One region of the Cyclobacterium sp. 10D3-21 genome, then DNA from elsewhere that is predicted to be linked to it. Evidence: riboswitches for the same ligand, from Rfam matches in the RefSeq annotation. Region 1 holds a riboswitch; each other region holds the start of a gene.
The links. A riboswitch is a leader RNA that binds a small molecule or an ion and turns the genes downstream of it on or off. The one in region 1 is predicted to bind cobalamin.

Region 2: it holds a riboswitch for cobalamin, as region 1 does, so the genes downstream of both, AC0L7T_RS16980 (TonB-dependent receptor) here and metE (5-methyltetrahydropteroyltriglutamate--homocysteine S-methyltransferase) in region 1, are expected to answer to the same signal.
Region 3: it holds a riboswitch for cobalamin, as region 1 does, so the genes downstream of both, AC0L7T_RS20190 (TonB-dependent receptor) here and metE (5-methyltetrahydropteroyltriglutamate--homocysteine S-methyltransferase) in region 1, are expected to answer to the same signal.

The regions. Positions count from the first base shown of each region.
Region 1 covers NZ_CM147924.1:6,744,285-6,754,565, forward strand. The annotation lists gene AC0L7T_RS26330 (DUF4221 family protein) at 1-162, shown strand, start outside; gene AC0L7T_RS26335 (DUF4221 family protein) at 403-1,557, shown strand; gene AC0L7T_RS26340 (DUF1553 domain-containing protein) at 1,951-5,217, shown strand; gene AC0L7T_RS26345 (DUF1501 domain-containing protein) at 5,226-6,689, shown strand; gene AC0L7T_RS26350 (NHL repeat-containing protein) at 6,699-7,766, shown strand; cobalamin riboswitch at 7,861-8,052, shown strand; gene metE (5-methyltetrahydropteroyltriglutamate--homocysteine S-methyltransferase) at 8,238-10,281, shown strand, end outside.
Region 2 covers NZ_CM147924.1:4,332,803-4,343,083, forward strand. The annotation lists gene AC0L7T_RS16970 (heparinase II/III domain-containing protein) at 81-1,949, shown strand; gene AC0L7T_RS16975 (sensor histidine kinase) at 2,015-3,805, opposite strand; cobalamin riboswitch at 4,306-4,507, shown strand; gene AC0L7T_RS16980 (TonB-dependent receptor) at 4,658-6,706, shown strand; gene AC0L7T_RS16985 (YncE family protein) at 6,710-7,864, shown strand; gene AC0L7T_RS16990 (hypothetical protein) at 7,887-9,434, shown strand; gene AC0L7T_RS16995 (alginate lyase family protein) at 9,596-10,281, opposite strand, start outside.
Region 3 covers NZ_CM147924.1:5,240,803-5,251,083, reverse strand. The annotation lists gene AC0L7T_RS20235 (histidine kinase N-terminal 7TM domain-containing protein) at 1-758, shown strand, start outside; gene AC0L7T_RS20230 (2Fe-2S iron-sulfur cluster-binding protein) at 817-1,137, opposite strand; gene AC0L7T_RS20225 (NAD(P)/FAD-dependent oxidoreductase) at 1,153-2,157, opposite strand; gene AC0L7T_RS20220 (MarR family winged helix-turn-helix transcriptional regulator) at 2,252-2,686, opposite strand; gene AC0L7T_RS20215 (SDR family oxidoreductase) at 2,862-3,647, shown strand; gene AC0L7T_RS20210 (c-type cytochrome) at 3,837-4,817, opposite strand; gene AC0L7T_RS20205 (ABC transporter ATP-binding protein) at 4,954-5,967, opposite strand; gene AC0L7T_RS20200 (iron chelate uptake ABC transporter family permease subunit) at 5,979-7,001, opposite strand; gene AC0L7T_RS20195 (ABC transporter substrate-binding protein) at 7,006-8,139, opposite strand; cobalamin riboswitch at 8,255-8,467, shown strand; gene AC0L7T_RS20190 (TonB-dependent receptor) at 8,630-10,281, shown strand, end outside.

The DNA.
Region 1 (10,281 bases):
TTTTTAAGTGTCTTGGACAAGGATTTTAATTTGATTGCAGAAGGTGCTGTCCCTGAACTGGACCGGAACCCTCCCTTTCATTTTGGCAAAGACGGCAACCTATGGCTATTTGAAAATATCGAAGACGAGATGGGTTTTGTAAGGTTGGATATTAATTGGTGATAAACGGATTGGTGCTCTTTTATAGCATTAGGAAATGTATTAAATAGGTCTATTTGGAAAAGGATTTAAATTGCTTATTATCAAAACCTTGTGTAATTAAGGTTTACCATCATATTGGTGTTTTATTAGATTTCCTTGGAAACTTTCCATAATGATTTTCAAAAAGAATAAAAAACCACATTGAATCTATCAAGATAAAATAATTCATGGTTTTTCAGAAAAGCCAAAATCCCTAACGGAATGAAATATAGCATTTACGGCATCGCTTTCATTTTAACTTTTGCTTGTAGCGATCCTAAAAAGGGGACAGATGACAAACTCCCAGAGCTGGAAACAACCATGGACACCGTCGTAATAGCTCCAGGTCAGGAATTACTATTCCTGAATGATAGATTAAGGTTAAGTGCACTTAGTGAGGATAAAAAATACCTTTTTAATTTCAATCCTAAGGAATCCACCATTGAGCAAATCAACCTAAATTCATTGGAATTTGAAAAAAAATATCCCTTTGAAAAGGAAGGGCCTAACGGGATTGGCGAATATATAATGGCATTTTCACTCATTAATGATGACCTGCTATTTTTTAGCACTTACCCTAATGAGAATATTTTCAATTGGCAGGGAGAAAAGCTGGAAGGTTTTAATATTACTAAAATAGGTAAAGAATTAGAGCAGTTAGATGATAGAGATCGGACTGAAAATACGATCGCTATTTCTCCAGAGGGTAATAAAATTGCGTTCTTGATCTCCAACCGGGAAAACAAGACCATTTTATTGGGGATAATGGATCGGAAAAACAAAACTTTGATAAAAAAAGCTATTCCTGGTATTGAAAAAGCTAAAAATTTTGAAATATTTCTTAATGATGGGAATACGAGGATGATGTTGACAACACAGCGGTACCTCACTATAGAAGGAGGGAAAGTAATATTGGGAACTGGGATAAGTAGTGAGTTATATGTTCTGAACGAAATAACTGACTCGCTCCGGCACATCACCTTCAACAGTCGACTAACTGCAAATGAAAAAAGTGAAACTTATCCCGCTGAAGTTGGAGATAGACTTCAGTTTGAAGGCTACTTGCGTAAAATTCAAGAAGATATAACTTATATGAAACCCGTTTGGGATGAAAAAAAGAAGGTTTACTACCGTTTTTCCTATCTAATGAAATATGATGACAATGCTGAACTTAAAGAGGGGCAATTATTTACTCAACCCTCAGATGCAGAGGTCTACTTAAGTGTACTAAACAAGGACCTCAATTTAATTGCAGAAGGCAAAGTCCCTGAATTAAATGGCTATCCTTCTTTTCATTTTGCCAAAGACGGGAAACTATGGCTGTTTGAAAATATCGAGGATGAAATGGGTTTTGTGAGATTCGACATTTCCTGGTAATGAAATTCTTTTGCCGCAGCCTTCACCTCCTTCAAGCCATAAACTTAAAAATGCATCCCTATACTTTTCCCTGTAAAGTCAGCTTGCATTTTTAGTTGATCGTTTTAAAGGTCTTTCCTTTTCCTTTAAAGAAATGCGATTGTACAACTCCTTGATTTGATGACCATCGAATACACAACAAAAACGCCTGTTAAGAGCAGAAATTAAACCTATCGAGCCATTTTCACAAGACAAAATTTGTCATTACCATCACCGTAAAATTGTAATTTTATTTCTTAAAGATATTCAATAACTTTAAGGTTAACTATTGACAAAAATTACCCGTTAAATTATGCTGAATGCAAATGACATTTGGCTAAATAATTGTCATATAAAATTTTCAATTTACAATAAATGACACAAGTCATACCCAAAATCATATACAGGTTATCCTTTTCTTTCACCTTATTCCTCCTTTTCTTGGTGGGCTGTGGCTGGGAGAAACCTGAAGTCATCCAACTGGCCTATGAAGACCTTCCAGAGGCCATTGATTTTAATTACCACGTCAAGCCTATTCTCTCAGACAAGTGCTTTGCCTGTCATGGTCCTGACGCTGCCAATCAGGAAGCGGATTTAAGACTTGACTTGGAAGAGTTTGCATATGCCAGCTTAAAGAGCAATGCTGGTCATTATGCCATTGTCCCAGGAAAACCAGGTAAAAGTGAGGTAGTAAACCGAATTCTGACCGAAGACAAGGAGCTGATGATGCCTCCACCTGAATCAAACCTTAGCCTCAGTGTAGCAGAGATTGCTACCCTAACCAAATGGATTGAACAAGGTGCAAAATACAAACCTCATTGGTCATTTATTCCTCCTGAAACACCCAATGTTCCTGACATCGAGAATAAAGACTGGGCCAATAATGAAATTGATCATTTTGTAGCCGCCAAACTGAAAAGCAAAAACCGAAAGCCGGCAGAAAAAGCCAGCAAAGAAAACCTTATCCGTCGGGTAAGTTTTGACCTGACAGGTCTTCCTCCTTCTCTGGAAGAAATAGAAGAATTTGTGGCAAATGATGACCCGGGAGCCTACGAGAAGTTAGTTAACAGGTTGCTTTCTTCTGCAGCTTATGGCGAACGGATGGCGGCAGACTGGATGGATGTGGCCCGATACGCTGATTCAGATGGCTATTTGGACGACAAACACAGGGATTTTAGTCCTTACAGAGACTGGGTTATCCGTGCTTTCAACAAAAACATGTCCTATAAGCAATTCATCACCTGGCAACTGGCGGGAGACCTCATTGAGGACCCAACGCAAGAAAGCATATTGGCAACTGCCTTTAACCGCCTTCATAAGAAGAATTCTGAGGCCGGTATCGTCTTCGAAGAATACAGAGCAGAATATGTAGCTGACCGTACCTCCACCGTTGGAAAGGCAATCATGGGCTTAAGTATGGAATGTGCCCGCTGCCATGACCATAAATATGACCCCATAAGTCAAAAGTCCTTTTACCAATTGTCCGCATTTTTCAACAGTACCAATGAGTTGGGCACTGCGGTATATGGCCCAGGTCAAGTTCCTGGCCCTGCCTTATTGCTTACAAACGAAGAACAAGACAAGATTTTAAATTATATAGACAGTGAAATTAAGTCCAAAGAAACCCATTTGGACGATTTGCGAAAAGTAGCCAAAAAAGAGGGGGTACAGCAGCCTTTGAAAGAGGCCGATCTACCAGGCAAAATCCAAAAAAGTCTTTCCTCAAAACTTGTAGCAGCTTACAGTTTTGAATCGATGCTTCCAACAAGTAATAAATCCACTTTTAAAAGCCCTGGAAAGACCAATAACCCTGGAGCGGCGGTGATAAAAGAACCAGTAATTAAAGATGGTGCTGCCGGAAAAGGGGTTTTCATCAATGACTATACCACTTTGAGCTTACCGGATAAAGTCGGCTGGTTTGACCAGACAGATCCTTTCTCTGTAAGCCTATCGGTATTCCCCGACACGCTTTACCATGAAGCGGTATTGTTTACCCACTGTGAAGACATCCGTCTGGGGCTAAAAGGCTATTCTCTATTTCTGGAAGACAATAAACTGAACTTTATCATGGCCTACAGCTGGCCGGACAATGCCATACAGGTAAAGACAGTCGCTGCAATCCCTGTAAAAAAATGGACAGACCTCACCATTACTTACAATGGATTGGGCAAAGCTGATGGAGTCGGTATTTACCTCAACGGGGAAAAGGTGCCAGTAACAGTTACTGCCGATAATATTTATAAATCCATTTTATTCAAACCCGACATTCATACTTACGGATTTAGGGGCTTTGTATTGGGTGTAAGGGACAAAATGAAGACTTTCCTAGAGGGTGGGCTAGATGAATTGAAGATCTATGACCAGGAATTAAGTGCTTTGGAGGTATTGTATGAAACCAATCCAGAAAAAGCCAAAGCCTCTATTGCAGTTAAAGGGGATAAATTCAGCAAAGAATTGATCGCCGATTACCTTTTCAAATCCGACCATCCCGAAGCCACTGGCCTTAGAAAATCGATGGTAGAATTGCGGAAAGAAAGAGCTAAAACCACAACAGACATCAAAGAAATAATGGTAATGGGGGATTTGGAGAAACCCAGACCTACATTTATCCTAGACCGAGGAATGTACAATGCGCCTACGGAACAAGTTGAACCGGGCATTCCTGAACCTGTTCTTCACTATGATGAAAAATGGCCAAAAAATCGATTGGGATTAACCAAGTGGTTTTTTGATGCTGACAACCCTTTGACTGCCCGGGTATTTATCAATAGAATCTGGCAGATGCATTTTGGAAAAGGGTTGGTCGTTACCTCTGATGACTTTGGCAATCAAGGAAGCATGCCTTCACATCCTGAGCTACTAGACTGGTTAGCGGTTACTTTCCGAGAATCTGGCTGGGACATCAAAAAAATGCACAAACTTATCGTGATGTCTGCCACTTATCAGCAATCTTCTAAAAACACGCCTGATTTGTTGGAAGAAGATCCAGACAACCTATTGTTGGCAAGAGGCCCTAGTTTTAGGATGACTGCAGAAATGGTCCGTGACAATGCACTTGCCATAAGTGGATTGCTAGCACAAAACAGGAATAGCGAAAGTGCATACCCCTATCAACCTGAAGGGCTTTGGGATGAAATTACTACCAAATCCTGGAGGTACAGGTATTTACAAGAACCAGGTGATGGACTTTACAGAAGAAGCTTGTACACGATTTGGAAAAGGACTTCAGGACCACCTTCTATGATGATCTTTGATGTAAGCGACAGGTCAGAGTGTAAGGTAAGGAGAACAGAAACGAGTACGCCATTACAAGCCCTGGTCTTGTTAAATGACCCACAATTTGTAGAAGCAGCAAGAGTGACGGCAGAAAAACTCATAAAAGAATATCGCCCGGAAGAGCAACTGGCCAAGGCATTTAAATTAAGTACAGGCAGACAAGCTGACGCCCAGGAAATGGAGATCATTCAACAATTTTATCAAGAGGAAGAAGAACGCTTTGGTCTGAATAAAAGTGATGCAATGGCCTACCTTAGCACAGGTAGCAAACCGGTAGACAGTACGCTAGATCCAGTTCGGGTAGCCTCATTGGCTACCGTAATCAATGGAATAATGAATACCACGGAAGGGTATACCATAAGATAATAATCGCCATGAACGAGAACGACATAAACAAATTCGGAGAGACAAGACGTGGCTTTTTGAAAAAGACTTCTTTGGGTTTTGGAGCCATCGCGCTATCCAGCCTTATTGGTCAAAAGGCAGGGTTTGCCGAAGCTCCTGACAGCTCTGGACTCTACAAACCCCAGGGACTTTCTACAGGTACGCACTTTCCTGCGAAAGCCAAAAGGGTGATATATCTTTTCCAATCGGGAGGCCCTTCACAGATCGAAACTTTTGACTACAAACCCTCACTGGAAAAATGGCATGGCAAAGAAATCCCTCCTTCCGTTCAGGGAACCCAGCGAAATTCTGGAATGGTAGCAGATCAGTCTACTTTTCCCCTGGTGAAATCAATTTATGATTTTAAGCAATACGGACAATCAGGAGCTTGGGTAAGTGAAATTTTCCCTCACACGGCCAAAGTGGTGGATGACATTTGTATTGTCAAATCCATGATCACCGACGCCATCAACCACGAACCTGCCGTCATGTTTATGCAAACAGGTTCTCAATTGAGTGGTAGACCATCTATCGGATCATGGCTGAGTTATGGTTTGGGAAGTGACAATGAAAATTTGCCCAATTTTGTGGTTTTACTTTCCAAAAGTCCCGGATCACAGCCACTAAACTCCACCGCCTGGGGAAATGGGTTTTTACCTTCCCATCATCAGGGCATTCAATTTCGTTCGGGCAAAGATCCTGTTTTATACTTGAATAATCCGCATGGGGTACATGACCATGACAGGCGTCGTGCCCTGGACCATATCGGCAAGTTAAATGAACACCAGTTTGACTTGTGGCAAGATCCGGAAATTCAGTCCAAGATCAGCCAATATGAAATGGCCTATAAAATGCAAAACTCTGTACCCGAAGCGGTAGACACCAGCAAAGAGCCGGATTATATTTACGAGCTTTATGGAGAAGATGCAAGAATTCCTGGCACCTATGCTTCCAATTGCCTTCAGGCCAGAAAACTTGCCGAACGTGATGTAAAATTCATCCAGCTCTACCACATGGGATGGGACCAACATGGCAGTTTGCCTAAAGGCATCAAACGTCAAGCATTAAGCACAGACCAGGCCACAGCAGGTTTGATTCAGGACCTCAAACAAAGGGGACTTTTGGAAGACACCTTGGTTGTATGGGGTGGAGAATTTGGGAGAACCAGCTTCTCTCAAGGAAGACTCACCGCTGACAATTATGGCAGAGACCATCATCCTGGATGCTTTACCATGTGGATGGCTGGGGCCGGAGTAAAAAAAGGAATGGTGTACGGAGAAACAGATGAGTTTAGCTATAATGTAGCTAAAGACCCAGTACACGTACATGACTTCCAGGCCACCTTACTACACTTATTGGGCATAGACCATGAGAAGCTCACATTCAAACATCAAGGCAGGAGATTCAGGCTTACAGATGTCCACGGACAGGTAATCAAAGAACTTTTGTCATAATTATAATTCATGTATTCAAGAAGAAAATTCATTCAAACAACTATCACAAGTGGCGGCGCAGTATTCACTACCGGATTGCCACTTTTCAATATCAATTCAAATTCAGCACAAATCCAGAAGGATATTTTGGGGCATGGTGACTTCAAATACAGGGTAGAAAAAGACTGGAGCAAAGCCAATAGCAACAGTCACCCTGTAAACAATTGCCATGAAATGGTCCTTGATAAAAATAATAGATTGATCTTATTGACGGACCATCCAAAAAACAATATCCTAATCTATGACACCTCAGGCAATATTCTGGATACCTGGACCTTGAACTTTTCTGGAGCACATGGTTTGACCCTTACAGAAGAGGGAGACGAGGAGTTTTTATTTATCACAGATACTGGCTTAGGAAAAGTTGTGAAATGCTCCATGGATGGTAAAATACTAATGGAGCTGGACCACCCTTCCAAGATAGGGGCATATACAGAACATGCTTATTACCGTCCTACAGAAACAGCTATTGGCCCAAATGGAGACATCTATGTTGCCGATGGTTATGGTTCTCAGTTTATCTTACAGTACGATCAGAATGGCCAATTTATTCGAAAATTTGGAGGGGATAGTTTTCTTCAGCCGGACAAATTCAAACAAGCCCATGGGGTAGCCATTGATTACAGAGACCCTTCCAACCCTACCTTACTATGTTCTGCAAGAATAAAGAATACTTTCAAACGATTCACTTTAGCTGGTGAGTATCTTGAAGTTCATTACCTACCCGGTGCATTTATAAGCCGTCCGGTTTTAGATGGTGAAAACTTGTATTCAGGAGTGTGTTTTGGAATGGAAAAAGGCAATTATAACATGCGCCTAAACAGAGGTTTTGTAACCATTTTGGACAAAAACAACAAGGTGGTTTCCAATCCCGGAGGCACTGAACCTGTCTATAAAAATGGCCAATTAGAACTGATGCTTCAGGAACTACCGGTCTTCAAACATTGCCATGATGTCTGTTTGGACAGGGACAAGAATTTATATGTCTGTCAATGGAATGCTGATGGTGTTTATCCCTATAAATTACACCGCGTGTAATATTACCCCTACTTTTTTCCTGCCATTTCACCATTCTTGCAGGAAATGTGATTTATCTGACCTACATTTGAGTTCAATAAGTTCTTTTATTATTTCTTCATCAACCGAAATAGGTTTTACTTAACGTGAATTAATAGGGAATCGTGTGAGAATCACGAACTGTCGCGCAACTGTAAGTAACTACAAAGGTTTTTACCCTTAGCAAATCCACTGTTCTTGAATTAAGAATGGGAAGGAAGGTAAAAATGTTACAAGTCAGGAGACCTGCCTATTTCGAATTGACAATGCTTTCGCGATTCGAAGCGTGATGTCAGGTTCGGTGTTATCATCTTAAATACAATTGTTTTCCCGGGGATAATTGCGTCTTTTTTGGTAATTTCCTAAATCTACCCACCCTTCTTTTCTCCTAGCAATTTCGAAATAACGCAAAGGGCTTTTAACTCATTTTATTAATTTAAAAGTTAAAAGAACATGCAAACGCACATTCTTGGCTATCCGCGAATCGGTAGCAAAAGAGAACTCAAAAAAGCCTGCGAGCAATATTGGTCAGGCAAAATTTCATCGGAAGAACTTGCCGAGGCAGGAAGAGCAATCCGATTTCAGAATTGGAAAACCCAGCAAGACATCGGGATTGATCTTATTCCGGTCAATGACTTTTCTTTCTATGACCAGGTGCTTGACATGTCCCTAATGGTAGGGGCTATTCCAGACAGGTATCGACCTCTTTTAGAAAACCCAAACCTTAGCCCATTGGACCATTATTTTGCCATGGCAAGAGGTTACCAAAAGGATGGACTGGACATTACCGCTATGGAAATGACCAAGTGGTTTGACACAAATTACCATTATCTGGTACCTGAATTCACTGAAAAACAAAGCTTTAAATACCTCTCCACCAAGGTTGTGGATGAGTTTATAGAAGCCAAAAGAAAAGGCATTAATGCCAAGCCAGTTCTTATAGGCCCCGTTACTTATCTATTGCTTGGAAAAGAAAAAACAAGCGGATTTGATAAAATTGACCTTATTCATAATATACTCCCTGTCTACCTGGAAATTTTAAAAGACCTGGAAACAAATGGTGCGGATTGGGTGCAATTTGATGAACCATTTTTGGGTCTTGACCTTAATGAAAAGGAAAAAGAGGCTTATAAATTGGTATACCAAAACATTAGAAAAGCTTTTCCAAAACTAAAGCTCCTTTTTTCCACTTATTTTGAAGGCTTAAATGACAATATTAATCTGGCCTTGTCCCTTCCTATCTGCGCACTTCACCTGGATTTGGTACGTAATCCAGATCAATTGAAAGAAATATTGTTGCTTATTCCGGAAAAGTTAAGCCTTTCTTTAGGGATTGTGGACGGTCGAAACATTTGGAAAAATGACTTTCAAAATTCGCTCGGGGTCATCAATCATGTCATTAACAGTATAGGTAGTGAAAGGGTTATGCTTGCGCCTTCATGCTCCTTGTTACATGTCCCTTATGACCTGGAAGCAGAAACCCGAGAAGAAATTCTTTTACCGGAGATCAAACAATGGATGGCTTTTGCCAAACAAAAGTTAAAGGAAGTTGTATTACTGAAGGAATTGTCTTTGCCAAATCCTCATAAAGACACCCTGTTGAAGCTTGAAGTGAACAAGTCAGCGATTGCTAGTCGCAAAAATTCAAGTCTCATCCACAATGAAACCGTGAAATCAAAGGTTAATGCCATTTCGCCTTCAGATGATAAAAGAGACAGTAGGTATGTAACAAGAAGAACCTTGCAGCAAAAAATACTAAAACTACCCTCTTTACCAACAACTACAATTGGCTCTTTTCCGCAAACCAAAGAAGTAAGAAACTGGAGGGCTCAATTTAAGAAAGGTTTTATTGACTCGAAAACGTATGAAAACTTGTTAAAAGAGGCTACTGAAAAGGTCATCCGAAAACAAGAGGAAATTGGGCTGGATGTTTTGGTACATGGCGAGTATGAAAGAAACGACATGGTGGAATATTTCGGTGAACAACTTGCAGGATTCACCTTCAGCCAGTTTGGCTGGGTGCAAAGCTATGGTAGTAGATGCGTAAAGCCACCTATCATTTATGGGGATGTTTTCCGCCCTGCACCAATAACGGTCTTCTGGTCATCTTATGCCCAATCCTTAACAAAAAAACGTGTAAAAGGGATGTTGACAGGTCCTGTTACTATCCTTCAATGGTCTTTTGTCCGCAATGATCAACCTCGCTCCCAAACCTGCCGACAGATTGCACTGGCGATTAGGGATGAGGTAAGGGATCTTGAAAGCGCAGGTATCAAAATCATACAGATTGATGAACCAGCTATAAGGGAAGGACTTCCCTTACGGAGTTCGGAATGGGAAGCCTATCTCAACTGGGCTGTTGAAGCCTTTAGATTGGCCTCTTCAGGTGTCAGCGATGCTATCCAAATTCACACCCACATGTGTTACTCGGAGTTCAATGACATTATGCCAAGTATTGCTGCCATGGATGCTGATGTGATTACCATCGAATGCTCTC
Region 2 (10,281 bases), 2.4 Mb from region 1:
GATGGAATTGTGAATGATTGTAAACAAAAGCTTCAAAAAACCAAGGAAATAATAAACCTAAATCCGATAACTTAAACCCCATGCGCACTCACCAAATAGTTAGCTTTTTATTGTTGTTGGCTTCATTTATTGTAACAGGTTTTTTATCTGACAATCAGGCACAAACCCTGGCAACAACTACCAAGGTGAAATTGGAGAATCCGATCACCGCTGCCTATTTAAGAAGAAATCTAAAAAGGACGTCGCCTAAACTAATCCTTACCCCTGCTATCGAGCGGACTCTGAAAAAGAAATTACAATCAGATCCTCTGATGCAATCCTATTACCAGTACCTGCAAAAGGAAGCCAATGACATTCTTGACCAACCCCTCTTAAAAAGAGAGCTCGAAGGGTTTCGGCTTTTGTTTGTTTCCAGAAAGCTGATACAAAGAATGAGTACACTTGCCATGGTATACAGAATTGAACGCCAGCCAGAAATATTGCAACGAATAGAAGAGGAGTTGAAGGCGGTCTGTGCCTTTTCTGATTGGAACCCACAGCACTTTCTTGATATTGCGGAAATGTCCTTTGGCGTAGCGTTGGCGCTAGACTGGGCTGGAGAGGATTTACCAAAGACGACAGTCAGCCTGGCTAAGAAAGCACTGATTGAAAAAGGAATAATACCCAGCTTCAATGAAGATGGGGAAAGAATGTTTTGGATCAATGGCCATAACAATTGGAATGCTGTTTGTCATGGAGGCATGATTGCCGCATCTTTAGCTGTAGCGGATATTGAGCCTGAACTGGCTGCAAAAACCATTTCCAGGGCCCTGGAAAAACTCCCCAATTCATTGAAAGAATATGCCCCAGATGGCGTATATCCCGAAGGCCCTTCCTATTGGGGTTATGGGACAAGTTATACGATCATTGCTTCAAACACGCTACATACTGCACTTGGTTCAGATTTTGGGATTTCAGAAAGTCCCGGGTTTATGAAAAGTGCCGAATTCTTACTAAACGCCACTGCCCCATCAGGTAACTATTTCAATTTTGCAGATTCAGGTGACAAATACAATGGAGGTGTTGCCCTCTTGTTGTCCTGGTTTGGTGCAAAAACGGGTGATGCTTTGTATTTTGACCAGTCCTTTTTTCAAAACCCAAAAGAGGCAGGAAGGTTTGCAGGTCTTGGACTGGTTTGGCTTTCCCAGATGGATCCGAAAAACACTGGGGAAATAACCCAAAACTGGCTTGGAAAAGGTACTAACCCTATCGCTATTTTTAGGGGCGACTCGGGTTATTTTGCTGGGATGAAAGGCGGAAAAGCCCAATTGAGTCATGGAAATATGGATGCAGGTACCTTTGTATTTGACCTAAATGGTGTACGTTGGGTAGTCGATCCAGGCAATCAAAGGTATTATCTGCTCAATAAAATAGGCTTTAACCTTGCTGGCCACTGCCAGGATTGTCCAAGATGGACCCTGCTCACCAAAAACAATCAGGGACATAGTACCATCACGGTGAATGATGAAGATTTCAATGTAAAAGGCTTTGCTCCGATCATAGATTTCAAAGACCAGGACCTGCCTGAAGTAAGCATAGACCTGACCAACTTGTACTTTGACAATATCAACACTGTAAAACGGAAATTCACCAAAGACACGGACCGATCGCTACTCATCGAGGATACTTTCGAGACCAATGAAAAGACCAAAAGTATCACCTGGGGAATGATGACACAAGCTGAGGTTAGCCTGGAGAAAAATGGTGCCCTATTAAAGCAGGATGGTAAAACACTTCATCTCCGAATTCTAAATACTGATAAATACAGTCTGTCTGTTATTTCTCTTGATCCACCGCCGTTAGAAATTGACAAAACCATGGAAAACCTGAAACGAATAGAAATCCGAATACCTGCCTGGACGCTGGAAAATAGTATAGGCAACCTTAAAGTCCGGCTTTCAGAGGATTAATTTTATTCAAATTCAATTAGGTAAAAGCCATTCTATTTTCTCTTTTGAAATCACTTAATATACAGCTAATTAACAGCTATATTGGATTTCTGAGTTGCATTATCTCTGTTTTTGGGTAAAGTAAAATAGAACCTACTTCCAACGCCAGGTTCGCTTTCCAAGCCTACTTTCCCTTTGTGTTTTTCGATAAATTCCTTACATAGAATGAGCCCCAAACCTGTTCCTTTTTCGTCGTTAGTTCCTAATGTGGAATAGGAATTGTCAATTCTAAATAATTTTTTAATATTATCTTTGTCAATCCCAACACCACTGTCAGTAACAGACAATAAATATTCAAGCTCTGTTTCTTCAACTGCAATAATTACTTTCCCTTTAAAAGAAGTAAATTTTATGGCATTGGATATAAAATTTCGCAATACAGTTTCTATCATTGCTTTATCGGCGTATAGAACAAGTTTTAATGGTGCATTTAAACTTATCCCAATTGCTTTTTCCTCGGATGAAGTTCTCAACAATTCAATGGTCAATTGAATCATTTTAACAAGGTCAACTGTTTCTGGATTGAACGCTATTCGGCCAGTTTGAGACCTTGACCATTCCATCAAGTTTGACAATAATGTCATGGCATGTTTTGAAGAATCATTTATAATGGCAGCATAAGTATCAATTCCTTCATAATCTCTCTCCCTAACTTGTTCACTTAGGATTTCACTTAAACCCATAATGCCATTGAATGGACTTTTTAAGTCATGTGCGATAATTGAGAAAAACTTGTCTTTTGTTGAATTTAATTCTCTTAAAGAAGCTTCACTTTTTCGAAGATTAAACTCTGCTTGCTTTCTATTCGTAATGTCATTTATTACAGACACAACACAATTCACATTATTTATTTCGATGATTTCGGCTGAGATTAGACCATAGAATAATTCCCCTGATTTTTTACGAAACAAATATTCTTTTTCTACTATTATACCTTTTGAGGTTAAATCTGAGGTGAATTTTAATCGGTCTTCATTTTGATTCCAAATATTTAAATCAACTGATTTTAAACCAATTAATTCATAAGGTTGAAAGCCAGAAATTGATTGGACATTTTTATTTACTTCGAAAATTTCTCCATCCTTAAGTTTAGATAAAATAATTATAAAAGGAGCTTTATGAAATGCTTTTGAAAATTTCTCCTCCTGCTCATTAACATCATTCATCAAGCGTTTATTATACATCAGGAAAATACTATAAGTCAGAGATATAATTATGACCTCCCATGCCATTAAAAATAAAGATTCTGAACCTGTTGAATCTAAATAGCCTGCAAGGTCTGGTTGATTCTGAATGATGTATATAATGTGCAAAACCTGAACACAAAAGACCCCTATAAATACATACCCAACTGGCCGAGTTACCTCTCGCATAGCTACCGGAGTCCTTTTTAACATTAAATAAGCAACTTGAAAACTAATTAGCAAAAAAGCCAATGCAAAATTTATTTTTCTAATGTATAAATCGGGATGAAAAAAACTGAAATAAACGTGTCCAAGAAAAAAAACAAGTATCAATAAATAATTTTGAATTTGGGGTCCTTTTAACTTGACAAATTTCTCTAATCCAATTAATAATACAACAGTAGAAGAAACGATTAAGGTATTGGCCACAGGTATAGATAGCCAATCAGGAATATTACCTCGCAAAAATATTGAAATATTTCCAAGTGTAAGCATTGAAAAACTAAGCAATACTAAAGAAATATCAGGGAACCGCTTTTTTACCTGAAAATATAAAGAGACAATTAATCCTAAATTAATGATATTAACTATAATATAACTAAAAAAAACAGTCTTAAAATCAAATAGAGGCATATAAATACATTCTAATCAACACAATAAACATTAGTAATTTCTTATTAAAACCAACTATTACGCTAGCGTTATGCATTTCAGCTCATATCCCCCCTATATTTAGGAAGGCCAACTTCTAGACTTAGCAAAATGTGGTATAAACTGCGCTATCGATTTGGTTTCAAACAATTAAACTAAGGCTTAAAACACCAATCCTACCAAGCCAATAACCCCTACTAATTCACCCTTTGTCCTCAAAATTTACCTTTCGTAATTTTCTAATCTTTTAAGCTAGGGAAAAAAAACCAAACCATCATTGAAAAGTGTCGTCAATAAATACAATACTTTAGTTTAAAGTACAAAACACTTGGTCAAAAAGTAACCATTTAAGATAAATGCTAAGGAATCCTCATCCAATAAGCTGCGAGCGACACCCTTCCTAAAATGGAACCTTAATCAAGGATTTGCCCTTCAAGCATTTTTTATTCAAAAAAGAAATTTTTTTATCGAAAATAGAATCCTATCTTCGCCGCCGTAATGGTTTCCTCCTGGATATTGTCCTAGAGAAATTAAATTGGAATCCGGTGTGAATCCGGAACTGTCCCGCAGCTGTAATCTCATTAAGCTATTTCCAAATTTTAATGATCACTTTCTGTATAATCAGAGGGGAAGGTCGGAAAATAGTGAGTAAGTCAGAATACTTGCCAATACGATTTGTAATCCGAAATATGCGATAGACAATCTATTGCAGAATCCGGATTTAATTGAAAGCTTTCGGGGATTGAAGCTTGAAAACAAATTCGTCTTGCAACGCAAGATTTTGATTTCAGTTGGTTTCGTTGAAAGCTATTTGCCTTTAGACAAATAGTTTTAATGATCATTTACAAATGGCTTCCGAAGCAGGAGGCGATTCTTCTTTTGTGCGCTTTACTCTTTTTTGCTTGCCTATGCCAAGCACAGGAAAAGTATGGCAAAAAATATTTCCCCCCAAGGGATACAACCTCCGTTTTCGATATTGAAGGGATAACTGTCGAATCTGAAAGATACCAATCCCGTTTTCGCTCTCCAATGCCGGTACAGGCACTTAGAGGTAAAGATCTGGAAAAACTAAATAGTTTTTCAGTAGCTGATGCCATCAGGTATTTCTCAGGAGTTCAGTTAAAGGATTATGGAGGAATAGGAGGGCTGAAAACCATCAACGTCCGAAGTATGGGATCTGCACATACCAGCGTTTTCTACGATGGTGTGGTCATCAAAAATGCTCAAAATGGGCAGGTAGATTTGGGTAAATTCTCTTTGGACAATATTGAGGCTTTAGAACTTTTCAATGGTCAAAAGTCCAATATATTCCAGCCAGCTCTAGGTTTCTTTGCCTCTAACACACTGTTCATGCAGAGTAAAATCCCAGTGTTTGAATCGGGCGAAAAAGAGCATGCGAAACTTTCATTCAAAACAGGATCTTTTGGCTTGGTCAACCCATCCCTGCTTTATCAGCGCCGGATTAATGAAGGGCTTTCTGTGTCCTTCAACACAGCATACATTACCGCCAATGGGAAATATAAATACCGGTACCAAAAAGAGAATGGCTACGACACCACTGCTACCCGACAAAACGGAGATATCGAATCCTTCAGGGCAGAAATCACAATTCATCAGGCTTTCAAATCAGGAGGAAAAGCATCACTAAAAGGCTATTATTACGAATCAGAGCGGGGACTTCCTGGAGCCATCGTTGCCAATATTTTTAGTCATTATCAGCGTCTTTGGGACAAGAATTTCTTTGTGCAGGGCATGTTGCACAAATCATTTTTTGACAAACATGAGCTGATGGTCAATATGAAGTACAGCAGTGATTACAATCGGTACATAGACCCTAACTATCAAACGATTGAAGGTGCACTGGACAATCGATATAATCAAAAGGAATTCTACACCTCTCTAGTCAATCAATACATGCTAAACTCTTGGTGGGATGTGTCCATCGCTGCAGACTATTCCTTCAATACCCTGGATGCCAACCTATACCGATTCACTTATCCTAGCAGATCTTCTTATTACTTCGCGGTATCCAGCGCCATACATCGAGACAGATTAGAAATACAAGCAAACCTTTTAGCTGCTTATGTAAAGGATAAGGTAAAGTTTTACCAAAAAGGAAGCGACCAACAAGTTTTCAACCCAGTAATATCAGTTTCCTATCAGCCTTTTACCTTAAATGAGAATTTCCGCATTAGGGCCTTTTACAAAGAGTCTTTTCGAATGCCTACCTTCAATGACCGCTATTACACTTTCGTAGGAAACACCTTTTTAAGGCCGGAGTTCACAACACAATACAATTTAGGCAGCACATTGCAGGTCAAGCCCAACCTCATTTTAGACGCATTCTCCATTCAGATAGATGCGTATTACAACCGAGTTAAAGACAAAATTGTGGCCATGCCATCTGCCAATCTCTTTCGGTGGACAATGATGAACCTGAATGAGGTAGAAATTAAAGGACTTGAAACCAACCTACGTGGCATTAAAGAAATAGCAAACGTATCACTCGAAATAGGAATGGGTTACACCTTCCAGAAGGCAATAGATATTACGGCCAGCAACACAGTGTATGGAGACCAGATTCCTTATACGCCAGTTCATAGTGGAACATTTACCTCATCAGCCAGCTATCAGCACTGGCAAGCCAATTTCAGCTTCATCTATACAGGTGAACGCTTTAGCCAAAAGGCAAATTTACCTGTCAACTATGTCCAACCCTGGTATACCAGCGACCTGGGATTAACCTGGAAAAATCATTTTGGCAAGCATCAATACGCCATGGGATTGGAGACCAACAACCTATTTAACCAGTATTACGATGTGGTTTTAAACTTTCCAATGCCAGGAAGAAACTATCGACTAAAATTCAATATCTCCTTTTAAACCATGAAAAACTCATTTTGCTACCTCTTATTCCTACTTATTCTATCCACTCTATCGAGTTGTAGGGAAGATGATTTTATTCCTTTGCCTGACGAGGACAAGCTACCTGAGCAAGAAGCCTCAAATATTGCCGGATTTTATCTGCTTAATGAAGGCAATATGAACATGAACAAGGCATCATTGGATTATTATGATTACCAAACAGGGCTATATACCAGGAATTTATATGGCACAGCAAACCCAAGCTCAAAGCTTGGCTTAGGAGATGTAGGCAATGATTTAGGCCTATATGGCTCCAAACTTTATGCTGTAATCAATGCCTCCAATAAAGTGGAAGTGATGGATGCTGAGACTACAGAACGTATAGCCGTTTTGGAAGTGAAGAATGGTCGCTACGTAACTTTTGATGGAGGATTTGTCTATGTGAGTGCCTATGATGGTGAGGTTTCTTTAGGGAATGATAGGCCAAATGGCTTCATAGCCAAATATGACACAAGCAATTTTGACCTAATAAACAAAATAGAGGTAGGCCGACAGCCTGAAGAAATGGCTGTTTCCAATGGTAAACTTTACATCGCCAATTCTGGTGGTTATAGTCCTCCCCAGTATGAAAGCACCATTTCAGTCATTGACCTGGATTCATTTAAGATCATCAAAACGATAGAAGTTGCCATCAACCTGCACCGAGTGAAAGCAGATGGAAAAGGTAATATTTATGTCAGCTCAAGGGGTGATTATTACAATACACCTTCCAACCTATATGTCATCGACACGCAACTAGATCAAGTAATTGACAATTTTGACATCCCTTGTTCCAACCTTACTATATGTGGAGATACTGCTTATGTAATCGGTTCAGCATTTGACTATTCTCTGGGAGATTTTAAAGTTGACTATGCGATGATCAATACCCAAACCAGGGAACTCCTCTCCCAGCCCTTTATTTCCCAAGAATTAGTAGACAAGATCAAAATACCCTATAGCCTGGCAGTAGATCCATATACAGGAAACATTTACATCACAGATGCAGGAGATTATGTTTCTCTAGGAAAACTATACGGCTATAACCTAAAAGCTGATTCCTTGCTTTTCGAACAAGTAACTGGTGACATTCCCTCCCAAATCGCATTTGTATTCAAAAACGCAAATAAATACTAACTATTAACTAAAATCTAAACAGATGAAAAAACTAGTACCATGCCTCCTATTTATCACCCTATTAACATCCTGTCTGAAAGATGATCTTGAAGATTTACGAAAAGATGTTGACAGCCTTAAAGAACAAATGGCACAATATGAGAGCTTATTGGACGCCCTTAATAATCGATTGTACATTAAAAGTTATGAAGACAATAGTGGTTCCTACAGCATAGAATTAAGTGACGGCACTGTCATGAGCGTCAATGATTCGCCTTCATTTATTGAAATAGGCGATAATGGAAATTGGTGGATTGACAACCAAGACTCAGGTAAAGCAGCAGGAGAATATCCTAATAGCATGCCCGAGATAGGCATTGGAGAAGGTGGAAACTGGGTTATAGATGATGTAGATCTAGGGATTTCAGCTCAAAATCAGCTAGCAAAAGCAGGATCAAACATCATTGCTTTGGCACAAATTGCGGGGCAATTGTCTTTTGTTTTTGCTGATGGCAGAGCGATCAATTTTGATGCTTCAGCACCAGTGATTTCATTCACTATTCCAGACGGCGGATTTGTATTTAACAAAATGGCCTGGTTTAAGGTTGAAGCCGTGGTAAAACTCGATGCAGATGCCAATTATGAGTGGCTTTATGACGGCCAAGTGCTCGCAAATACGAAAGACCTTACTTATGTTTTTGCAAAAGCTGGAGAACATCTATTACAGCTCAAGGCCAAAAATGAATTTGGCGTAAGAACTGAACAAGTTACCATTACCATTAATGATGCAGTGTACAAAAATAACCTGACCAGGCTATTTGAATTTAAGCCAGCCCCTGGTCAGCAAATCAACAAGCTTCCTATTTGGTCAGAAGGCATAACTGCGGATAGCGTATTGAAAACTGCCGAAAAGGCCCTAACTAACAATTCATTGATCAGCTTGGGAAGTTTTGGAGGTTATGTTACTATGGGCTTTGACCATACAATTGTCAATGGTGAAGGCAATGACTTTTTGGTAAAAGGCAATGCCTATAGCAGTTGGGCAGAACCGGGCATCATCATGGTGTCTGAAGATGTAAATAGAAATGGATTACCGGATGACGAATGGTATGAGATCTATGGTTCTGAACACGGCAACCCCGAAGCGATCAAAAACTACGAAGTTACTTATTACCGACCTGAATCGGAGCCAACGAATCCAAATGAGCAAAACTACATCTCCTGGAAAGACAATCAGGGACAATCAGGATTCGTACCAAAGAATACATTTAATAGTCAAAGCTATTATCCAGGATGGGAAGCAGACAGTATTTCTTTCACCGGAACTTTACTTCCAACCAAAATCTATGACCAATCAGGCACAGGAACATTCTGGACCAACCCTTCTTTTGATTGGGGTTATGCAGACAATCAGTCTAATAACAATGAAGCTGCTCAAATTGACATCAGCTGGGCACATGACAGTGAAGGCAATGCGGTTAAGCTCCACGGTGTAGATTTTATAAAAGTTTATAACGGAACACTTGCCGCAGGAGGCTGGCTTGGTGAAGTATCAACAGAAGTCTCAGGGTTTACCGACCTTAATTTGTAATAATGATTAAGTATCAAGGAGGTTGTCTCGATTTTGGGGCAACCTCCTATTTCTTAGTCTTTATAAACTGAAGTCGGTCCCTTTATAAGCATTGTAAGTAATGTGAATTCGAGAATTAGTTCCCAACTAAATCCAATATTCAACTTACCCATTCAATTTACCTACCTCCGTATCTGCTTAAAATTCACCAAATCCCAATAACTAAAAGGACTATCTGCTGATAGCAATTTGTCTGCGGATTTTTTGTACTTTTTATTTTGGTACTTGTAAGCAGCAATATTAAGTTGCTCCTTTAATCTGGACAAATCCCTTTCTTTTATTTGTTCATAAGGCCAATCTTTCTTTTTGCTTGTATAGGCATTCAAAAAATCCAAGGCCTTCTGTATGCTTCCTCCTTTTTCACTCTCCCTACTCCAGAGATCTATACCTACTTTTTCACAAGCCTTGGCATAATACATAATCGCCAACAGGTTCATGGTACTATAATCCCAGGAACGAGTTCTTGCCAATTCTGCAGGTTGTGTTCCATCTTTCTCAATCATTTCCTCCATAATCAACGGCAGCCCGGCCTTGGCCAAACTATCCGCTCTATCTGTCTGTCCCAAATACAAAGTCAAGGGAATAATTTGAGCAAAATACCAAGTTGTATGGTTGTTGCCATTTACGGCTTCATCCTTACCGTGTTTGCTATTGACAAGCCATGACACATAGTTTGCCAACCAATCTTTCATGCCTTCCTCAAATGAGGTATTCCAATGGGTGGAATTTGAGAGCAGCATAAATTGATCCGGTAATTCTGCCATCTTTCTGGTATCAATAATACCTATTCCCCGGCCTTCCGTTCTTC
Region 3 (10,281 bases), 1.5 Mb from region 1:
AGAATTTTAAGATGAAGGTCGTTCATGTAATTACAATCACAGATGCTTTCTTTGCCTTGGAAAGCAATCCGAATTTAGGCTTGGTGATTTTAAATAACAGTCTACTCGGTAAGAACAGTGTTTGGACCATGCAAAAGATGATGGTTATTGTTGAGGACAGACCCAAACAAGTGAACTTTGTGGCTGCAGTAGGGAGTATTGAGCAGGAAACAATTATGAAATCTTATCGGTCCATTGGCTGTAATGCTTTTTTATACAAGCCTGCAACACCCACTAAATTGGAACTGTTGTTTAAAAGTCTTTTGAAAACCAGTACTGTGAGGCAGGACTTTCCTAAGGAACAAAATGGTTATTCCATTCCTTCAAAAGTGAAAGATCCTTTTAAATTATTAATAGCAGAGGACAATGCGGTAAACCGTATGTTGGTTAAAATATACATGGAAAAGTTGGATCCCCATGCTATAATTATGGAGGCTGAAAATGGTGAGGAGGCTTTGGAACTACTTAAATCTTCCAGTAAACCTGACTTGGTGATTACAGACATTAATATGCCTAAATTAGATGGCTATGAATTGCTTAAAGCAATTAGATCCAAGCCCAGTACCATTCAGATCCCAGTCATAGGCTTTACTGCCAATGCCTTTCAAACTGAGGCTGAGGAAATGAAAAATGCAGGTTTCGACGGGTTTCTAACAAAACCAGTCGTACAAGAGAAGTTTAGAAAAATAGTGACGAAATGGCTAAGAAAAAGCGATTAGATTCTATTAAGGAATTAATCAAAAAAGGGGAGTTGATTAAATCACTCCCCTTTTTTGATTAATTGTCCTCTCCTCTAAGTTTTACTACTGCACCTTCGAGTTCCTCACTGATTCTTATCTGGCATGCAAGTCTGCTTGTAGGATAATACTCAGGAAGTGCTTCCAATTGATCCAATTCCACATCAGACGCATCGCCTAACCCTTCTTTGCCTTCCAGGACCTCAATATGGCAGGTAGCACATAGTGCCATTCCACCACATGTAGCCAAAACTGGATATTCGGATGCTTTTAATATTTCCATTAAACTCAAGCCCATATCATCAGGGGCTTCTATACTCTGGCGATTGCCAGCGTGATCTTCTACAGTGAATGTAACCATTTTGCAAAAATACGATTAAAATGAATTTACACCATTAACAGTGGTATATTTAAAGCTTAATTTTTGATCAGGGTACACAAATTTAAATGCAGAATGCATCATAATGGCTGCTTCATGGAATCCACAAAGGATTAGTTTTAATTTGCCTGGGTAAGTATTGATGTCACCAATAGCGAAAATTCTATCTACTCCAGTTGAATAATCTCTGGTATCAACCTCTATTGCATTCCTGTCTATGGTCAAACCCCAATCAGCTATTGGGCCTAATTTGGGACTCAAGCCAAATAATGGAATAAGGTAATCTGTTTCAATTGAAAATTGAGATTTGCTTTTGTCTTCTAAATAAACAGTATCCAAGTGACCATTTCCTCCCAATTTCTTAAGATTGGCAGACAAAATAAGGTCTATTTTGCCTTCATTGGCCATATTAAATACCTTTGAGGCAGAATCAGGAGCTCCTCTAAAGGTTTCGTTTCTGTGCACCAATGTTACTTTCTCGGCAATATCAGAAAGGTAAATGGCCCAATCCAAAGCAGAATCTCCACCGCCGGCCAAGATCACCTTTTTGTCCCTGAATTGTTCTGGATTTTTCACCATATAGGTAACCCCTTTGCCTTCAAATTCAGCCAAATTCTCCAATACTGGCTTGCGGGGTTCAAAACAACCCAAGCCACCAGCTATGATCACGACCTGAGCATGTACCTGAGTCTTGTCGCTTGTAGTGAGGATATATGAACCGTCGGTTTGCTTGCTAAGATGATCAACACGCTCTCCTAAAGAAAAGGTGGGTTTAAATGGCTTGATTTGCTCCATTAGATTGTCTACCAATTCCTGGGCTTTTACTTCAGGGTAACCTGGTATATCATAAATAGGCTTCTGTGGATAGATCTCCGAAAGTTGTCCTCCTACTTGTGGCAAGGCGTCTATCAAATGGCAGCGCATTTTTAATAAACCTGCTTCAAAGACAGCAAATAAGCCAACTGGGCCCGCTCCAATAATGCAAATGTCAGTAGTAATCATCTTTTAGTCGATTTTTATGTGTTAACCTCTTTAAAAGTCAATAGTTTGTACAAATATAATTAGTATAACAACTAATATTAAGTAACTGTTAGATTTATTCTGCAAGATTACCATATATCGTGTTCAGAATTCGTTTGAATTCACCGAAATCTTTTTCATCTAAGTTCTCCCAAGCCTTCTGCCTGATGGATGCTATTTGGGGTTTTAGGTCCTTAACCTTGTCTTTTCCCTCCTGAGTCAGGTGTAACTGATAGCTCCTTCTGTCTTCAGGATGTTGAATCCTTTCCAAATAACCCTTTTTGCAAAGAATGTCGACAATCCTTGTCAAGGTAGGGTGATCTTTGAAAACCAAATGGGCCAATTCTGTCTGGCTCAGTCTTTCATTCTCATCTAAGTTTTTTAAGACCAGCCATTGATCCACCGTGATGTCAAATTCCTTTAACTTGAACTTTTGCTGTGCGTATTGCTTGACCTTCCTCGCCGTCCGGTCCAACAAAAATGAATATTTACTAAATTGCTCGTATGTCATGCCAATTATTAGTACGACAAATATAATTAATAATTTAAATACAATCCCAACAAACCCTACAAAAAAGATAGGATTTGTTGAATTAAGAATAAATTACCCGAAATGAAGGTGATTTGGCCATTCATTTTTTTAATTTTAAATTCAATATTGAAATCAAAAACCAATTGTCATTATTATGAAAATCGACTTAAAAGGATACCAGGCAGTAGTAGGTGGAGCGACCAGAGGACTAGGACTTGCCACAGCCCAGCAATTGGCAGCATGTGGCGCATCCGTCACACTTCTTGCCAGAAATAAAGCCAAATTGGAAGCTGCTAAAAGCACTTTGGCTGTAAGTGATGGCCAACAGCACCAATACCTTGAGGTAGATTTTTCGAATTTTGAATCTTTTAGTGCGGCCACTGAACATTTTTTCACTGGTAGAAAAGTCGATATTCTGGTTAACAATACCAATGGGCCAGCGGCAGGTTCAGTGATTCAAAAATCCATCGAGGATTATCAACAAGCCTTTGACTTGCTATTTAAAACGTATCATCACCTGAGTCACCTGCTATTGGATGGAATGAAAGAAAGGGGATTTGGGAGAATTCTCAATGTTTCCTCTGTCACCGTTAAAGAACCGCTTTCCAATCTGGTATTGTCCAACACCATGCGTACGGCTGTTGTAAGTTGGGCCAAGTCCTTGTCAAAAAATGCAGCACCTTACGGGGTAACTGTAAATACGGTGCTTACTGGTTCTTTTGAAACCGAAAGAATTGAATCCATCATCAAAAGCCAATCTCAGGAAACGGGTGAAGATTTTGAAGATTTATTGAAACAAAAAAAGCAAGCCATACCTGCAGGTCGATTTGGTCAACCAGAAGAATATGGTTACCTGATGGCTTTTTTGGCTTCTCCCTTCGCTGCGTATATCAATGGTGCAAGCATTCCAATAGACGGTGGCGCTTTAAACTGCTTATAAAATTGAGTTTGAGTTATGGCCTTCTTATAATTGACTAAATCGTCATTGCGAACCTTTTTTTGAGGGTGCTGAGGGGGGAGGGTGTGGCAATCTCACTTTTTCTCAGAGATTTCCACGACTTTCTACACTCAAAGCCCCTTATAATCCTACTCATACCGAATATTTCTATAAAGTTAGGTCAAACTTTGCTTATAAGCTTTCTGCTTTTAAGAATTTATTGACTTGGTTTTCTACTGGTTTCAGGGATTGAAGGTAGGTGTAAATGGCGCCTAAGTCTTCTTCAGTCATGCCTGCATACATGTTCCAGGGCATAATGGTTTGCATTTCCCCAGCTTGAACTTTATTGAGCTTGTTCCTGTCTTCAAACTGTTTGAATCTTTCAATAAACTGGTCTTTGGTCCAATTTCCTAACCCCGTTTTATGCGGAGTGAGGTTGGAGCTTGTTAGTATGTTGCCATCTGGCATGTTAAATACCCTTCCACCAGCAAGGTATTCACCGGTATATTCACCGTTTTCAAATTGAGTATGGCAGTCATTACATGCGGCTGCATTTACCAGGTATTTTCCAAAGGCAATTGCATCCGTAGCCGGAGGTCTGGTGGAAAACGCAGCTTTTTGAGGCATGGTTCTCATGATTAAGCTAAATGGGAAATCAGCCACTGATGGAGGCTGAATCTTTTCAATAGGGTTTAAAGTTCGAATATAGGTGATGACTGAAAAAATGTCGTCCTTATCCATTTTTCCATAATTCGCATATGGCATAATCGGGAAAATAGGATTACCATCTTTTTTGACACCGGTTGTAATCAGCCTGAAGAGTTCTCCATCTGTATAGGCCGTTAAGGAGGAAGGGGTAATGTTAGGTGAAATAAATGTACCGGGAAAACCTAAAGCATGGTCAAAAACCTCTCCTCCTGAACCTTCTGTTCCGGGAATAGGAGGACCACTAAATATGCTAAAATCTCTTTTCGAGTGGCAGTCAATACACACCATCACATGGTTAGCGAGATATTTGCCACGATTCAGCGTTTCCGATGAGGTGGACAGTTTCATGTTCTCCGGTGGATTGCCTACATCGGGAAGGATCATCTGTATGTATACCAAAGTACCAATTATCAATATTAGAAGGAATGAAAAAATAAAGAGGCCAAACTTTAAATAACGATTCATACCTGATGGAATTTAGGGTTGGGAAATTTTAAATTGACATAATTTCTAAATGTGAAATTATAACCTGTAGTTATGTGGTTATCAATTTAATAATTTTTTTTACAATAAAACGCAAAATATTTTAAAGGTTTTTTAGTTACTTTCCTTTTTTTAAAAATCTAATCATTTCTGACGTTCTTGAAAAGGTATAATGATTTTGATTGCAATAAATAGTTATTTCAAATGGATTTTCAGTGGCCACTATTTTTGTTGGCATTGGGATTTCTATATTTTTCCTTAATGCATTCCTAAGCCAATAGGCCAAATGTTCAGGACCCGTTATTTCAGGTAAAACACCCGGATTCTTCAATCTAATTTTCCCATTTCTTGAATCGATTTCCCATTTGTTTCCAGGCAGTAATTTTTGAATTTGACCTTCCAGCATTAAATCCTCTGGACTTCCGGAAACCAGCGGTTCCTGATTGGCCATAATCCAAAGCTGATCGGCAGTTTCCATGGCTACTTCAAGGTCATGGGTAACAACCAAAATGGCCTTTTCTGCTTCCTTTGCTAGTTTTTTTAGCAAATACATTATTTCGAAACGATTGGTGAGATCCAGGTGTGCGGTAGGCTCGTCCAGGATCATGATGCTACTGTCCTGTGCCAGTGCTCTGGCTATCATAGCTGTTTGTCGTTGTCCATCGCTCAGTTCTGACAATTTCTTTTGGGCAATTAAATCAAGATGGGTCTTCCCCAATACCTGATTAACAATTTCATTGTCAGCCTTACTTAAATGCCCCAACCATCCTGTATGTGGTGTTCTTCCTAGCGCTACGAGCTCCCGAACAGTCATAAGACCCGAACGGATTTTCTCTGTCAGCACAACCGCAATGTTTTTGGCCCTGACTTGCTCATTCATAAGGCCGATGTTTTTCTCACCCAACCATATTTCGCCTTTAATTGGCGGGTTTTGGTTCATGATGGCTTTCAATAGGGTCGATTTCCCAACCCCATTGGGGCCCATCATACAGGTTAATTCTCCATCATATAAATCAAAGGAAATATCAGTGGCTACGGTATTGACCTCGTGGTCTATAACATATCCAAGCATCAAATCTCTGGCATGGATGCAAGGCTTTGCATGTCTGTGGCTATTTTGATAGGTTTCCATTTCGTTAATAATTAAAATGCCTCACTAAAATTCCTTTTCATGATTAACCAGATGATTAAGGGTGCCCCAAACGCAGTGGTAACCGCATTGATCGGTAGACTTGAAGCATAGCCAGGCAACTGACTTAAAGTGTCGCAGGCCAACAATACCAATATCCCTAAGAGAGCGGTTGCAGGAAACAATATCCTGTGGTCATTGGTTTTAAATAATAACCTGGCCAGGTGAGGAACAGCAATACCTATAAAGGCGATAGGCCCGCAAAAAGCGGTAATACCTCCGGTCAATATACCGGTGCTGACAATCATTATCCACCGCAATTTTTGGAAATCTATCCCCATGCTTTTGGCATAAGCTTCTCCCAAAAGCATGGCATTATAAGATTTCACGGAAAATACCACCATTGATAAACCTATAAGTATGGCCCCGGATAACAGTCCCAGTTCAGGCCAACCTGTATTACCAAGGTTGCCCATGGACCATAGGGTAAACATCTTCAACTCTTCAGCAGAGCTGAAATAGGACAAAAGCGTAACTACAGAAGATGCCGCACTTCCAAACATCAAACCTACAATCAACAAAGTCATGCTGTCTTTTACTTTCCATGAAGCCAGTCCCATCAAAACCAATACGCCGATAGCTCCGCCACTTGAGGCGATGATGGCTGCCCAATAATTGGGTGTGCCGGACAAAATTTGCCAGCCAAAGGCCGTTCCTGCCATGGACAATAAGGCCACCCCTAAGCCAGCTCCTGAGCTGATGCCTAAAACAAAGGGTCCAGCCAGTGGATTTCTAAAAAATGTTTGCATCTGCAAGCCACTCACCGAAAGTCCTATGCCAGCCAATACCGCAGTAAAAGACTTGGGAACTCTATAATCCATAACAATTATTTCCCAACTCTCCCTAGGGAAAGGAATTCCCGCCAACCTTTCCAGGAGGGAGGCTACTGGAATAGAAAGGGAACCTAGGCTCAGGTTTAATAGCCATAAGAGAACCATTAAAATCAGACAAAAAGTAAACTTAACGCGGTGAGTCATGAGCCTAATCCTCTAATTTTTGGAAATACCTAAACTGATGGTCCACCGCTTTTTCAGGATGGAGAATTTTGATCATGTCCAAAAGTACCAAATCTGGCCGCAGGTATCCCTCTTCAAAATACCTGAATCCACCGGTTTCCCCTTTGCCCAGCGTGTAGGTATATACATTTTTCTTTTTGTAAGCCTCAAAGCCACTGTATTTGGGGTTTTGAGCAACCATACTGCCCAAAGAGGCATAATCGGCTGCCCCTATCCAATAATCTGCTTGACTGGCCTTGTCCAAAACAAACTCATAGTTTAAAGTCAAACTTCCTGTCCCTTCCATAGTGTTAAAAAGGTAATGGCCAGCCGCATCGGCTATGATTTTAGCAGCCCAACTGTCTTTAGCTGGCGCATACCAAATGTCTTTGTACATGGAGCCGGAGAGAACAGAAGGTTTATTTTCTACAGGGACAGGACTAAGGCGTTCTTGTGCAGCTTTATAATTGGCGGCTATTTTTGAATATACGGCTGAGGCTTCTTCCTGTTTTCCCAACAATATTCCTGTTACTTTTATCCATTCGGCCCGTCCCAAAGGGTGTTTTTCCTGGTATTCCTTGTTGACTATTACCGGTATTTTTGCTGACTTCAATCGCTCTACCATTTTGGAAGTTTCCCCAAAACCTGAAACCATGACCCAATCCGGTTGAAGGTCAATAATTTTTTCTAAATCCCAGGTTGGCCCCTTTCCAAGGTCAATGACTTTGTTTTCATTGATTCTTTTCCTGATCTTTTCAGAAGTGATCAGGTCAAGGTCAGGGAAGGCCATTAGACTTTCTTCAGCATTGAGGTAATCCAAATGAGCGACTTGTGGTGTGGCCGACAATATTATTTTATGGCTGCCTGAAGCAATTTTCCCATCAATGGGGATATCAGGAAAATCAATCTCTTTTTGCGAATCATAAACCAAAAACCGTTGGTTTTCACCTTCCTGTTGAACAATTTCAATTACATGGTAATTTTCCCCACGGAAAAGCGCAAAACCTTTTGCGTAGCGTAAAGGGACTTCTTCCAGAGCATCCAAAGTGCCTTCTTGTCTGGCTTGCTGGCAAGCCGGAAGAAATAATAAAACAAAAATAAACAGGCGAATAACAGTCATTTCTTAGTAAAAAAGAATAAACAGGATTTGATTTTCAGTTCAAAGTAAACCATTGCAGCGTCCATTTCCAACAGCTTAATTTTTTCAAAAGTTTTTTGAATAGAGTTTTTGACGTATGTTTGTGCCGATTTATGGTTCCCGATCCTTTACCAGGCTCTCGGGATTAATAGGGAATTCGGTGTGAAACCGAAACTGTCCCCGCAACTGTAACCCAATCTTTATAACAATAAAGAAAATGGAAATCCATCCTTTGCCATTGTCCCTTTTGGGGTGAGAAGGCGGATTTACCTTGGGAAGTCAGGAGACCTGCCATTAAAATCTTACCATTCATGGCTTTCGGGAGAAAGGCTGAGAAGAAGGTTTTAGCTGTTTTCAATAGTTTCATTTATTGAATATTGGTACCCAATCCAGATACCTATCAAAGGTTGTCTTCAAGGGGTGTTATCAGTTAACATTCCATTCTCTTCTTTATTCCGAAATGTGTAAAAACATGGATACCTATTCAAAAAGAAAGAGGATGTCATTAATTGCTTGCTTGGTTTTCTTTATTGCTGGTTGGCAGAGCGAATCTGATTCCTCAAGGGCCTTCCGTCAAGACACTTTGGTGCTTTCCCAAGTGGAAGTTCATGCCGCTGCTTTAAGAAAATATGCCTTTGGTCAATATGTAAGGACCCTTGATGCGGACAGGTTAGATCAATTGTCCGGATATTCTTTGGGAGAGGTTTTACAGCAGGAAACAGGCTTGTTTTTAAGACAATACGGATCAGGAATGCTGGCTTCTTTAAGCATGCGCGGTACTTCTGCCGGACACAATGCCTTGTTTTGGAATGGGTTGCCAGTGAACAGCCCTTCATTGGGGCAGGCGGATTATTCAATTTTCCCGATAGGTGGCTTTGATAATGTAAATATTCATTACGGGAGTTCAGGGGCTTTGTATGGAACCGATGCCATCGGAGGATCTGTTCATTTGTCTTCTGACCTGAAATTCAATACCGGCAATGAATTGAAAATTGGAACACTTTTGGGGAGTTTTGGTCGCTGGCACCAGCAGGTAAGCTACAGTCAGGGAGCTGAAAAATTTGCCTTCCGAACCAATGTCTACAGAAATTATACCGCAAATAATTTTACTTATAAGGATTGGGCAAGTCCCGGTACCCCGGAAAAACGGCAGGACCATGCCAGGGTATCACAAATTGGTTTGGTACAGGATATTGCTTTTGAAATAAGCCCGAAACAGTCCTTAAAAGCCAACCTATGGATCAATTCCAATGACAGGCAAATACAACCTTTGTTGGGCTCAGCTGTAAGCGATGTACAAAAAGACCACAGTGTCAGATCTGTAGTTGATTATGCATTCACGGGTGAAAAGTTTACCTGGACAGCCAAAACCGGGATATCCAGTGATGTGATGGTTTTTAATACGGATAGAAACCAAACGCGCTTGTTTTTACTAGGCACTGCCTTGGATTACTCTTTCTCTCAAAAATGGCAGACCCTTGGCGGTATCCGCTATTCCCATATCAAAGGCCAGTTGGCTACCTACAACAGTCAGGAACAACGGTTAGAATTGTACCAGGCCACCAATTATAAACCAAGGCAAAATTTAGGGATTTCCATGCAATTCAGGCAGCTAATCCATGAAGGAGAAGCAGCTCCGTTTACCCCTTCATTGGGTGTAGAATGGGCTTTCTTTAATTCAGCTCTATGGAATTGGCAATTAATAAGTAATCTGTCAAGAAGCTTTAAAATTCCCACTTTAAACGATAGGTTTTGGGTGCCGGGTGGCAATCCCGATTTGATACCTGAGAAAAGCCTAAGCAAGGAAGTAGGACTTACCAGTAAAGTCAATTTATCCACTTTTACTATTGAAAACAGGCTTACCTATTTTCATATGGATGTAGATCATTGGATTTTGTGGTTGCCAAAAGGTACCTATTGGCAGGCTGAAAATGTACGTTCAGTGGTCAACCAGGGACTGGAGTATTTTTTCAAAGGAATATTCAAGCAAGGTAGCAATCGATGGGAAATGAATGGGGACTATTCCTTGAATAGTGCGGTCAATCAATCCGGAGATCAAGGAAATTCACTCAGTCAGGGAAAACAACTTCCCTATGTTCCAAAGCATAAAATTCGTACCCAAGG